Regions from separate parts of the Proteus columbae genome, predicted to be linked through region 1. Evidence: predicted binding sites of a transcription regulator. Region 1 holds the regulator's gene; the other holds the start of a gene.
What was found. The regulator ArgR, encoded in region 1, controls arginine synthesis, uptake and breakdown. The targets are predictions, from matches to a motif close to ANTGAATAAAAATACANT.

Region 1 (7,068 bases):
GAGGTTAGTCAGATAGATATCTGTTGCGGATAACGCAATAATAGATTCTTTAAAATCGCTTAATCATTGACGACTTTTTCTAAAAAACTTCTAATACCATCCCGCAATATCAGCTCTGTTAAGGTTTTTTGTTCACCATCATTTAGTTGTTGGAATGCTTTCACCCAGATAACGAGTGGCTCCTCTTTTTTATTTAATTTGTAATGTGCTAATGGCTCATAAAGTTCTAGAGCAATTAAAGTTTCTTCTGGTAAACAAGAATAATGATATTCAACACCATTACCTTGCTTATTTTTTACATTCTGTTTTTGCCAAGATTCGCGTCTTGCTTTTGAATTTATACCTTGTGGTGATTTAGGTAATCCACCTATACCCGTCAATTCCTTTGCCGTATACCACTCTTTTTTCATTATGTTTCTCTAAAATTGTTATCAACTTCAAAAAAGAAATTATTAAGAAAAAAATCAGAAATCTTTTTAGAAAAATAATGTTATTTTATTTTCTAAATAATCAGTTTAAATGCTTTAGGACATTTCTAATAAACTGTTATTTATACCACTAACACAGCAATTAATTTTATAGAAAAAGGATTAAAAATGATTTCAAGGAAATCTGATTGGCATCCTGCCGATATTATTGCCGCACTTAGAAAACGAGGAACAACACTTGCTGCCATCTCTCGCCAAGCAGGGTTAAGCTCTTCAACACTCGCTAATGCGCTATCACGCCCTTGGCCTAAAGGAGAAAAAATCATTGCTGATTATCTTGGTGTCTCCCCCTCTGAAATTTGGCCTAGTCGTTATTTTCATCCTGAAACAGGAGAATTACTTGAGCGAAAGATTCGTACCAAAACTAATAATTAACTAATAATTACAGACATTATAATTAATAAAAAAAACCGCTGATATAGTATCAGCGGTTTTTATTTAAATTTGCATTATTTTTATAGCAAAAAAAGTATTTCTTTATTTATTAATAAATTCTTCACCAAGAATTATATCTTTTTTCAATACATCTAACATGCCATTAAGAGATTGCTTTTCAAAATCACTTAATTTACCAATAGATAAATATTCCTCTACACCGTTTTTACCTAAAAGAATAGGTTGTGCAAAGAAACGGGCATATTCTCCGTCACCTTCTGTATAGGTACATTCAATAACATTTTTCTCGCCATTTAGAGCGCGAATTAATGAAAGACCAAAACGAGCCGCTGCTTGGCCCATTGATAATGTAGCTGATCCGCCACCGGCTTTTGCTTCTACTACCTCAGTACCTGCATTTTGAATGCGTTTAGTCAGTGCAGCAATTTCATCATCAGTAAATGAAACGCCATCAACTTGGGATAATAGAGGAAGGATAGTCACACCAGAGTGTCCGCCGATTACAGGAACATTGGTTTTTTGTGGATCTTTACCTTTTAGTTCAGCGACAAAGGTATTGGCGCGAATAATGTCGAGTGTAGTAATTCCGAAGAGACGTTTTTTATCATAAACGCCTGCTTTTTTGAGTACTTCAGCGGCAATAGCAACCGTTGTATTCACTGGATTAGTAATGATACCGATAAGTGCTTTAGGGCAGTTTTGTGCAACCTTTTCAATTAAGTTACGCACAATACCCGCGTTAACATTGAAAAGATCTGAACGATCCATGCCTGGCTTACGGGCAACACCCGCAGAAATCAGAACAACATCAGCGCCTTTTAGTGCAGGGGAAGGATCTTCACCCGCAAAACCTTTTATAGTAACTTGAGTCGGGATATGGCTTAAGTCAGCTGCGACACCCGGCGTGACGGGAGCGATATCATATAAAGAGAGTTCACTACCAGCAGGAAGCTGGTTTTTAAGAAGAAGTGCCAGTGCCTGACCAATACCACCTGCTGCACCGAGAACTGCTACTTTCATTCTGATACTCCTTAGTTTACAAGATAGTGGAACGCCTTAGAGATATTCACTATTACGCAATTCACCTTGTAAAAAACAATTATTTAACAGCAATATTGCATAATAAGGCATTTACAGTGAAAAATAATACTTTGGTTATTCTAAACAAATTGCTTATCTGTTAATGAGATAGTGGACACTCTTTTGATAAATAATTTCAATAAACATGACAAAGTGTTAAGTACACCATCATCCTTATGATAATCATTTAAACTTATCATTTATTTAACAAATGTTTTACTTTCCTTAAATTATCACATTCATGCGCCGTAAATAAAATTTTTTCGCAGTACATTCTACTTTACAATTTTGAGGAGGCTATCACGCGCCTTTCTTCGTCTTTTGTTGCATAAAAATTCACTTCTCTGCATAATGCACAGGTTATTGATAACTCACTAAAGGTGAACTATGCGCGTTCCTTCTAAGCAAGAAGACTTGGTTAAAGCGTTTAAAGCCCTGCTGAAAGAAGAAAAATTCAGTTCACAAGGCGAGATTGTGACTGCATTACAAGAGGCTGGATTTGATAATATTAATCAGTCCAAAATCTCTCGTATGCTAACAAAATTTGGTGCAGTAAGAACCCGTAACGCCAAAATGGAAATGGTTTATTGTCTTCCTACTGAGCTTGGCGTACCAACAGCAAGCAGCCCACTAAAAAATCTGGTACTCGATATCGATCATAACCATTCTGTTGTGGTGATAAGAACAAGTCCGGGTGCGGCACAACTTATTGCACGTTTATTAGATTCATTAGGCAAAGCAGAAGGGATCCTTGGCAGTATTGCGGGTGATGACACCATTTTTTCAACACCAGCACCAGGATTTTCCACAGAAGAATTACGAGACGCTATTCTGAATCTTTTTGATCAGGAATTATAATTAGCCTTTCTACAGCTTCAAAAAATAAGCCACTGAATTTTCAGTGGCTTATTTATTTTTAATACTGGCTATCAAGATCTTTAGGCTGTGCTAATTTTGCGAGCAGTTTTTCGTGAATACCACCAAAACCGCCATTACTCATAATCAAAATATGATCGCCCGCTTGAGCTTCTTTCGCAATCATATCGACTAATGTATCAAGATCCGTACTCCAACGAGCAGGTTGTACACAATGCTCTGCAATGTCACTCACTAACCACTGAATATTAGGTGGCTGGAATAAAAAGACTTCATCAGCACGACCTAATGCAGGTGCGATATCATCCTTGCTAATTCCCATTTTCATGGTATTTGAACGAGGCTCTAACACCGCAATAATACGAGCAGTTCCACCGACTTTACTGCGTAACGCTTCAAGCGTTGCCAGAATCGCTGTGGGATGATGTGCAAAGTCATCATAAACACTTATTTGGTTAACCTCACCACGTAGCTCTAAGCGACGACGCGCATTAATAAACTTATCTAACGCTTCACAAGCATCAGCAGGTAAAACACCAACATGATGCGCTGCAACAATCGCCATTAAGCCATTTTGCATGTTATGTTCACCAGAAAGTCCCCAACACACTTCACCAACTCGCTCACCTTTGTGAAATACCTCAAAATGACTACTGTCATTACTGAGTTTTTTAGCTTGCCAATCTCCTGTTTCACCTGTGAATTCTTGTTCACTCCAGCATCCCATACCAATGGTCTGTTTTAGATTCATATCGCTATCAGGCATGATGATTTTTCCTGTGCCTGGGACGATACGAACTAAATGATGGAATTGTTTTTGAATTGCCGCCAAATCATCAAAAATATCGGCATGATCGAATTCAAGATTATTTAAAATCAGTGTGCGTGGAGAATAATGAACAAATTTAGAGCGTTTATCAAAGAAAGCACTATCATATTCATCAGCTTCAATCACAAAGAAAGGGCTTTCGCCTAACTGTGCAGATACTTGGAAATTACCCGGTACACCACCAATTAAAAAACCAGGTTTATAACCACAGTCTTCTAAAACCCAAGCTAGCATACCTGCTGTTGTGGTTTTACCGTGGGTTCCAGCAACGGCTAACACCCAACGTTCAGGTAAAATATAATCATGTAACCACTGAGGGCCTGAGGTATAAGGTAAACCTTTTTCAAGTACAGCTTCAACACAAGGATTTCCTCGTGTCATCGCATTACCAATAATCACCATGTCAGGGGCAGGTTCTAATTGTTTTGGGTCATATCCCTCAATCAGTTCGATTCCCTGATTTTCTAATAAAGTACTCATGGGTGGATAGACATTAGCATCTGAGCCTGTGACTTTATGTCCCTTCGCTCTAGCTAAAATGGCAAGACTTCCCATAAAGGTGCCACAAATACCAAGAATATGAATGTGCATGAATTTCTGTCCAATAGCATGAAGTTGGTCACTATTCTAACGATCAAAAAGCAGATAAGAAACGGATTAACCTTTGAATCGTGCGATTCTTTGGCTAAACTTGCCACCACCAAGGAGATTTTCCTCCTTTTTTACTTTACCCACTCACATTCAGGACCTGCGTCATGAAAACATTAGGCGAATTTATCGTCGAGAAACAACAAGATTTTCCCCATGCAACTGGCGAACTTACTGCATTACTTTCGGCGATTAAGCTTGGGGCTAAAATTATCCACCGTGATATTAACAAAGCAGGGTTAGTCGATATTCTTGGTACTAACGGTGTTTCTAATGTTCAAGGTGAAGCCCAGATGAAACTGGATCTTTACGCGAATGAGAAACTAAAAGCTGCATTAAAAGCGCGTGGTGAAGTTGCGGGTATCGGATCAGAAGAAGAAGATGATATTGTTATCTTTGAAGGTGATCGTGCTGAAAATGCTAAGTATGTTGTACTAATGGATCCTTTAGACGGTTCGTCGAATATTGATGTAAACGTTTCCGTCGGAACAATTTTCTCTATTTACCACCGTATTACGCCTATTGGCCAATCTGTCACTTTAGATGACTTCTTACAACCAGGTCATCGCCAAGTAGCCGCGGGCTATGTCGTTTATGGCTCATCAACCATGTTAGTTTATACAACAGGTTGTGGTGTTCATGCCTTTACTTACGATCCATCTTTAGGTGTATTCTGTTTATCTCATGAAAGCGTACATTTCCCACCAACAGGAAACATGTACTCAATCAACGAAGGTAACTACATCAAATTCCCATTAGGTGTAAAAAAATACATTAAGTATTGCCAAGAACAAGACGCAGCAACAAATCGCCCTTATACCACACGTTATATTGGCTCTTTAGTTGCTGATTTCCACCGCAACTTACTGAAGGGCGGTATTTATATTTACCCAAGTACTGCAAGCCACCCTACTGGTAAATTACGTTTACTCTATGAATGCAATCCAATGGCGTTCTTAGCCGAACAAGCTGGCGGTAAAGCAAGTAACGGTAAAGAGCGTATTCTTGATATCGAACCAAAAGAACTTCACCAACGTATGCCTTTCTTTGTAGGGACTAAATCGATGGTTGAACAAGCTGAAAGCTTTATGGCGCAATATCCAGACGAAGAATAATCCATTCGTTTAGCACTAACATAGATAAACCGGACTTCTTATTCGTCCGGTTTTTTCATCTTTGAAAATAGCTCTTCCTTTTATTTGCTGCTTATTTTTACGTCAGAACGCAACATGTTCGGCAAAAAACGGGTATTGTTAAAAACTTTTCGCTATACTAAAGCCCACGTAAAATTAATTTTTTTATAGGAAATTTTTTATGAGCCTGAATCATGTTCCTGCTGGTAAAGAACTACCAGAAGATATCTATGTTGTTATTGAAATCCCAGCAAACGCTGATCCTATCAAATACGAAGTTGATAAAGAAAGTGGCGCACTGTTCGTTGACCGTTTTATGTCAACTGCAATGTTCTACCCATGCAACTACGGTTACATCAACAACACGTTATCTTTAGATGGTGACCCAGTAGACGTTCTGGTTCCAACTCCATATCCATTACAACCAGGTTCAGTTATTCGTTGCCGTCCTGTTGGCGTACTGAAAATGACTGACGAATCAGGTGAAGATGCGAAACTGGTTGCAGTTCCTCACACTAAACTGAGCAAAGAATACGATCACATTAAAGATGTGACTGATCTGCCAGAGCTTTTAAAAGCACAGATCAAACATTTCTTTGAACACTACAAAGATTTAGAAGCGGGCAAATGGGTTAAAGTTGACGGTTGGGAAGGCGTAGAAGCAGCTAAAGCTGAAATTCTGTCTTCTTTCGAACGCGCTAAAAAATAATTCTGACCCACTCAGAATAACTAAGTGAATTATGACTTAATAATTTACTGATAAATAAGCTCTTCATTTTATTGAAGGGCTTTTTTTATGATAACGACGTCTCTTTTTTAAGCGTATTACAAGCAATCCACCACTTATCAATGTTATTCCTATAGCAATAACCATCAGTGTATAAATAGTGGTGACCTCCCCTGTAGAGAAAAATAAAAGCCCCCCAACAATGGGTAATATCATCTGATTTAATAAAATAATCAGTGATGAAATGCTAGCGAGCTGATTTATGGGAATAATTTCCATTCTTAATATTCTCAATACATTACCTGAAAAGACTTTTCCAATAATTGAAACCGCATAGCAAATAATAAATATAATTATTGAGCTTTGAAAAAATACAAGCAAAGAAGAACTTATAGTAATAGTAGCAATTGAAATAATAGTTAACCAAACTCTACTTGTGTACTGATTTAAATAACTATATAAATATGTTCCTAATACACCGAAGATACCCGCAACAATATCAATAAAACCATAGTATTTAATCGGTAAATTCATAACCTGAACAATTAACGCCGTTCCACTGGATTCAATTAAACCATCAAACATATTATTACCAATAGCAATAAAAACAGAAAATAACAGTATGGGTGAGGAAAAAATATAAATAAATTTTTTAGTAAAAAAGATTTTCTCTTCCGAGTTATTTATATTTTCAGTGTTAATCTCTTTTCTTGCATAAAAGAATAAAAAGAAAATAGCATTAATAAAATAGAATAGACACGGTATAACAAGTAAATACTTGTAGCCAAAATCAATAAGAACAATCCCCAATAATGGTCCAATGACCATACCTAAGAAATCCATTCTAGACATTAGATTAATATGATGCTCTTTATGATGACTTATCAACGC
Region 2 (7,068 bases), 1.2 Mb from region 1:
AGTAGCAGGAACATTCTTACATAGTTTGCTTGAAGTGTTGGATTTTTCGCAGCCTATTGATGAACTGTGGATACAAGGACAATTGACCGCTCAAGGCTTTGATGAAAAGTGGGCTCCTCTTTTAGTTACATGGATGGAAACGCTGTTTCATACGCCTCTTAATTCTCAAGGATTATGTCTTGCTGATATCCCAAAATCACAACAACTTGATGAATTACAATTCTATTTACCTATTGAGAAAGAAGTATCATCAGCTCAATTGACTCAATTAATTAGTCAGTTTGATCCTCTATCAAAACGTTGTCCTACTTTGCAATTTCAACAAGTAGAAGGCATGCTCAAAGGCTTTATTGATTTAGTCTTTTCTTGGGAAGGTAAATACTATGTTGTGGATTATAAATCGAATTGGTTAGGTGAATCGAGTGAGGATTACACACAAGAAGCGATGATGAATGCAATGATGGATCATCGCTACGACTTGCAATATCAACTCTATACCTTAGCGTTACATCGTTTTTTACAGCAACGTATTCCTGATTATGATTATCGAACTCATTTTGGTGGTATTTATTATCTTTTTTTACGGGGTATAGATAAAGAACATCCCGGAAATGGGGTTTACGCTTATTTGCTTGATGAAGCTTTTGTTTTGGCGTTAGATTCATTATTTACAGGTAAAAGTAGCAAATCCGATGTAGTCGGTGAGAAATAAAAATGATCAAACTATTAGAACAAGCGATTACACAAAACTTATTGCGACCTTTAGATCTTCGGTTTGCACAAATGCTGGTTGAAGATGAAAACCCTATTTTACTATTTGTATTTGCTTATTTGAGTGCTCAAACTGGAGCGGGGCATGTTTGTTTACCATTGAGTATTATTCAAAAAGATCAACTGTTTGATGGTAGACAAAAAGAGTTTGCACAAGAAATTTGGCAAAAAATGGGTAAGCCTTCTGCTAAAAAAATAGTAGAAGAGTTGACTCATTGTCATTGCGTTAGTCAAAGTAACGATGATCTTTCCTCTCCCATTATTTTAGATAATGGACTTCTTTATCTACAAAGAATGTGGAGCTATGAAGAGAAAGTAGCGCAATTTTTTAGGCAAGAGCACAGCATTGTTGATATTGATGAAAATGAATTAATTAAGGTACTCAACCAGCTTTTTCCAGCAACGAAAGAAAGCCAAGAAACAAATTGGCAAAAAGTAGCTGCTAGTGTTGCTATCACAAGCCCCATTTCTATTATTTCAGGGGGGCCAGGAACGGGGAAAACCACGACAGTTGCTAAAATTTTAGCGGCTTTTGTGATGCTCACATCAAATGATAAGCCCATTATTCAATTAGCGGCACCAACTGGAAAAGCCGCTGCGAGATTAACGGAATCTTTAGGTAAGGCTTTGGCGCAACTTAATTTAAGCGAAGAAGAAAATAAGTGGATGCCAAAGCAAGCGCAAACTATTCATCGTTTATTAGGGGCTCAGCCTGAAAGTCAGCAAGTGCGTTACCATAAAGATAATCCATTACAGCTTGATATTTTAGTTGTTGATGAAGCCTCAATGGTTGATTTACCCATGATGGCACGCTTGATTGATGCACTTCCATCAAAATGTCACGTCATTTTCTTAGGTGATAAAGACCAACTTGCTTCTGTTGAGGCGGGTGCTGTATTAGGTGATATTTGCCGTTTTTCTGAAGATGGTTTTAGTCAAAAAAGATTTGATCAGATTAATCACTTAACTCAAGGTGAATTGGTTAAATCTACGGATATTATTCCTGTCTCTCAAACTCCAGTGTCTGTCGTCAGTGATTCTCTGTGTCTATTACGTAAAAGCTACCGTTTTGGTGAAGATTCAGGGATAGGACAACTTGCTTTTGCGGTTAATAAAGGACAAACCAAAATAGCTATTGCGTTGTTGAAAAAAGCAGAGGTTAGCCCACAACAGCTTGAAATAGCATTAGAGCCTCAAGATGTGAGCTTTATTGCTTTAGAGTCAAAAGAAAGTTATTTACTGATGATACAAGATACTGTTAATGCTTATCGAGAGTATCTCACTTTAGTTTCTCAAAAAGCATCACCTGATATTATTCTTAATGCATTTAACCAATACCGTTTATTGTGCGCACGAAGAGAAGGCTCTTTTGGTGTGAGTGGTTTAAATGACAGAATTGAAATGTTATTGCATCGCCAGCGATTGATCCGGCGTCCTACAAATAGTTATCAAAGTAATTATATTGGGCGTCCCATTATGATCCAACGAAATGACAGTACGTTAGGTCTGTTTAATGGTGATATTGGCATTATGCTCAATAACGATGAAGGTGAAATGAAAGCTTTTTTCCAATTACCTGATGGAAAATTGAAAGCGATCCAACCTAGCCGATTACCACAACACGAAACTGCATATGTAATGACGGTGCATAAATCACAAGGTTCGGAATTTACCCATACAGCATTAGTTCTTCCCGATAAATTTTCACCTGTTGTTAGTCGAGAATTGTTGTATACCGCATTAACACGCGCAAAACAGAAGCTTTCTCTTTATGCTTCGGAATCTATGGTGAAAATGGCAATACAAACGCGTATTCAACGTCGAAGTGGCTTAATTGATAAATTACGTTATTAGCGGTTAGTTGATAATGGAAAATAATAAAAGACAGGCATTGAGAGGGATACCTGTCTTTTTTTGTGCTTGGTAATTACTCTTTATGTAAGTCTAAAATCAAAATTTTAGAACGGCGTTGGTAATTATAGAGTGCTTGTTTTTCAATGGGTAATTTATCAATTTCAGCGGGTTCAAATCCTTTTTCTTGAAACCAGTGTATGCTACGAGTTGTTAGAACAAATAGCTTTTCTAACCCCAATTGCTTAGCATGCGCTGAAATGCGCTGTAGCAAGACCTCGCCACGACAAGAGCTACGATAATCAGGATGCACTGCAACACAGGCCATTTCACCAATTTTTTCTGATGGATAAGGGTAGAGCGCTGCGCATGCAATAGTCATATTATCGCGTTCAATAATAGTGAATTGATCAATTTCAATTTCCAATTGTTCTCTTGAACGTCTGACTAAAATACCTTGCTGTTCTAATGGGCGAATAAGTTCGAGTATGCCACCAATATCATTAATATTTGCTCTACGAACTTTCTCCGCACTCTCCATGACGATTTGAGTACCAATACCATCACGAGAGAATAATTCTTGAATAAGCGCACCATCAGATTGATAACTTAATAAGTGGCTACGCTCTACACCACGACGACAGGCTTTAACAGCTCCCCGTAAGAATCTTACTGTACCTGAGTGATAATCGCCTTCTGTTTGTAGCTCTCGAATTTTATCTTCAGCTTGATTAGGCAGCAGTTCAGAAACAATGTGACCTGCTTCATCGATAACACCTTGGAATGAGCAAAAACCAATCAGCTTTTGTGCTTTAAGTTTTATCGCAAGCTGTGTTGCCACTTCTTCTGAGGTGAGATTAAAGCTTTCACCAGTAACAGACACTGCAACAGGGCCAATTAATACAATAGCATTACTGTCTAACTGGCGATGAATAGCTTCTTCATCAATACGGCGAATTTTTCCGCTATGACAATAATCAACACCATCATCAACCCCTAATGGCTGCGCGATAACAAAGTTACCACTAACAACATTAATATGCGCACCTTGTAATGGCGTATTGCTTAAACTCATTGATAGGCGAGCTGTAATATCAAGTTGCAATGTACCCGCAGCTTGTTTAACGATTTCTAAGGTTTTGCTATCTGTGATGCGCGTATATTTATGATAAATCGGAGATACTTTTTGTATTTCAAGAGCAGTATCAATTTGTGGGCGAGCACCATAAACAACCACTAAACGAATGCCTAGGCTGTGTAACAACCCAATATCATTAATGATAGATGGGAAGTTTTCGTGAGCAATGGCTTCGCCACCTAGCATAATGACAAATGTTTTGCCTCTATGTGCATTAATATACGGAACCGAGTGGCGAAATCCATCGACCAATTCGGTGCTACGCTCTTTCATAAAACCCTCTCAAGTGAATTTTTATTCGAATTTAATGTATTTTTATTCTTTTTGGAGAGGAATGGCAAGTAAAATCCTATCTTATTGTTTTCCCTGAAGGCAGAATATTCGTGTAAAAGTGAGTAATTGTGCTGTTTTTAAGTGACAGTGAAGTGTGGATTGGGTAAAGTTTTTTGTTCTTAACTTTTTTTATCTCTTTTTAGAGTTTATTGACGTTAATCGTTTTTTTGGAATATTTTCATGAGTCATTCTGAGCACAATCAAACTCGTCGTCGTCTTGTTAAAGGAATTGGCGCGTTATTATTGTTAAGTATTAGTCCTGTTGGTCTTGCAGCCACAGCATCTATTGTTGCTGTGAGGGTTTGGCCTGCCTCGACTTATACTCGCGTGACTATAGAATCCAGTACACCACTGAAATATCGTCAGTTTGCATTGTCAAACCCTGAACGTATTGTGGTGGATTTAGAAGGTATTCAACTTAATAGCGTATTGAAAGGTGTTGCTAATCAAGTTCAGACTAGCGATCCGTATTTAAAACTTATTCGGGTTGGTCAAAATACACCTAAAACAGTGCGACTGGTATTTGAAGTAAAAACGCCTGTACAACCACAAATGTTTACGCTTAAACCTGTGGCTGAATTTAAAAACCGTTTAGTGCTAGATTTCTACCCAAGTCATGGGGCTGATACTGAAGATGATCCACTATTAGCACTATTGCGTGAATATAACGACGGTGATTTACAACAAGCTGTACCCGCACAAACAGACACACGTAAACCTGGCAGAGCGGGGCGTGATAGGCCGATTATTATAATGATCGATCCTGGTCATGGTGGAGAAGATCCGGGAGCAATCGGCAAATATAAAACTCGTGAAAAAGATGTGGTTTTACAAATTGCTCGTCGCTTAAGAACGCTTATTGATAAAGATGCCAAAATGAAGGCGTATATGACACGTAATGAAGATGTCTTTATTCCATTGACTGTACGTGTTGCTAAAGCGCGAAAAATGCAGGCAGATTTATTTGTCTCTATCCATGCTGATGCGTTTACAAACCGCTCTGCAAGAGGTTCATCTGTTTTTGCATTATCAAAAACTGGTGCAACCAGTAATACAGCGCGTTATCTTGCTCAAACACAAAATGAGTCTGACTTAATTGGTGGTGTGAGTAAAAGTGGTGACCGCTACGTTGACCATGCAATGCTTGATCTTGTGCAAACAGCCACTATCAACGACAGTCTTAAATTTGGTAGTGAAGTGCTTAAGCTGATGGGTGGAATTAATAAACTGCATAAAAATAAAGTCGATCAGGCTGGGTTTGCGGTATTAAAAGCGCCAGAAATTCCGTCAATTCTGGTTGAAACGGCCTTTATCAGTAATATCGAAGAAGAGAAAAAACTGAAAACAGCAAAATTCCAGCAACAGATTGCAGAATCTATTTTCAAAGGCATCAAAGCTTATTTTGCTAATGGCGGTGAATTAACGTTAGCTGATCGTAGTTAAATTCTTTTTATACCTTCTTTTCATATTCCAGTAGAAAGTGAATATCATCTGCTTTCTATTGGAATGTCTTATTGTTTTTCAACACAATAATCTTATTAAAATAAAAGAGAATGATCAGAATAAATGTATAAATAAGTTGGGTAATAGATTTGAATTAATAAATCAAGAGAGATGGTAAAAATGAGGAATAACATTGAAAAGAATTGGTTGCGGGAGCTGGATTTGAACCAACGACCTTCGGGTTATGAGCCCGACGAGCTACCATGCTGCTCCATCCCGCGACTGAATTGTTGTTTATAGAATTGGTTGCGGGAGCTGGATTTGAACCAACGACCTTCGGGTTATGAGCCCGACGAGCTACCATGCTGCTCCATCCCGCGACTGATACTATAACTTACTGCTTTGTGAATTGGTTGCGGGGGCCAGATTTGAACTGACGACCTTCGGGTTATGAGCCCGACGAGCTACCAAGCTGCTCCACCCCGCGTCTCCACAGAGGGGCACTATACTCAGGATCTGCTGAGTTGCAAGTTTTTTATGAAATTTTTACAGTTTTCTTTTAAAAACGGTCAGAAATAACACATCAAGATGCAAATTTAGGCAGTTATACTCGTCATACTTCAAGTTATTTAGCGAGCATATACTTGATGTTTAAAAGTCATATTGATTGGGTGATAATAGAATGCAGGTACAACATGTATATTCATTATCTTTATTGATTTGGCTTTGGTATCTTTCTCATTCAAAATCAGTACTCAAATTTAGTTATTAAGCGGGAAAAAAATGGTTACTTGGCGAAAATCGTTAATTTTAGGTATGTTAGCGCTTGCCTTGACTGGATGTCATCGTCCAACAGAGCAAGGGCAACAGTATAAAGATGGAAAGCTTAAGCAAGATCTTATTGAGGTAAGCTCGCCAAATACGCAAGGTACACCGATTAATGGTCCTGATTACTTACAACAAGTAAGCCAGATAAACCAAACATCATCCCGCTTATACAATAGCAATAAAGAAACTTATCAGGCGGTAGAAAACTGGTTACGATCTGGTGCAGATACACGACAATTACGTCAATTCAATCTTTCTGCATTTCAAATGGAAGGCGTCGATAAGTACGGTAACGTTCAGTTTACTGGATATTACACGCCTGTTCTTGAAGCCCGTTTAACACAACAAGGTGAATTCCAATACCCTCTTTATAAAATGCCAGCTAATAGCCGTTCAAAGTTGCCGTCTCGTGCTGCTATTTATAATGGTGCATTAAGCCAATCTTTAATTGCAGCTTACAGTAACTCCATTATGGATAATTTTATGATGGAAGTTCAGGGAAGTGGTTATGTTGATTTTGGTGATGGTAAACCTTTAACGTTCTTTGGTTATGCAGGGAAAAACGGACACCCTTACCGTAGTATTGGTAAAGTACTTATTGATAATGGCGAAGTAGAAAGAAAAGATATGTCTATGCTGGCTATCAGAGAGTGGGCAGATAAACATAGTGATACCGAAGTGAGAAAATTATTAGAAGAAAACCC

Region 2: a site for ArgR is predicted at 4,067-4,084, ahead of argA (amino-acid N-acetyltransferase). Genes of this name have one in related genera too.

Annotation. Positions count from the first base shown of each region.
Region 1 is NZ_CP043925.1:268,734-275,801, reverse strand. It holds gene F1325_RS01380 (DNA-binding protein) at 60-410, opposite strand; gene F1325_RS01375 (helix-turn-helix domain-containing protein) at 597-863, shown strand; gene mdh (malate dehydrogenase) at 966-1,904, opposite strand; gene argR (transcriptional regulator ArgR) at 2,352-2,822, shown strand; gene mpl (UDP-N-acetylmuramate:L-alanyl-gamma-D-glutamyl-meso-diaminopimelate ligase) at 2,881-4,260, opposite strand; gene fbp (class 1 fructose-bisphosphatase) at 4,425-5,432, shown strand; gene ppa (inorganic diphosphatase) at 5,632-6,159, shown strand; gene F1325_RS01345 (MFS transporter) at 6,223-7,068, opposite strand, start outside.
Region 2 is NZ_CP043925.1:3,177,750-3,184,817, reverse strand. It holds gene recB (exodeoxyribonuclease V subunit beta) at 1-712, shown strand, start outside; gene recD (exodeoxyribonuclease V subunit alpha) at 715-2,625, shown strand; gene argA (amino-acid N-acetyltransferase) at 2,699-4,033, opposite strand; gene amiC (N-acetylmuramoyl-L-alanine amidase AmiC) at 4,274-5,536, shown strand; tRNA gene F1325_RS14935 (tRNA-Met) at 5,741-5,817, opposite strand; tRNA gene F1325_RS14930 (tRNA-Met) at 5,840-5,916, opposite strand; tRNA gene F1325_RS14925 (tRNA-Met) at 5,947-6,023, opposite strand; gene mltA (murein transglycosylase A) at 6,320-7,068, shown strand, end outside.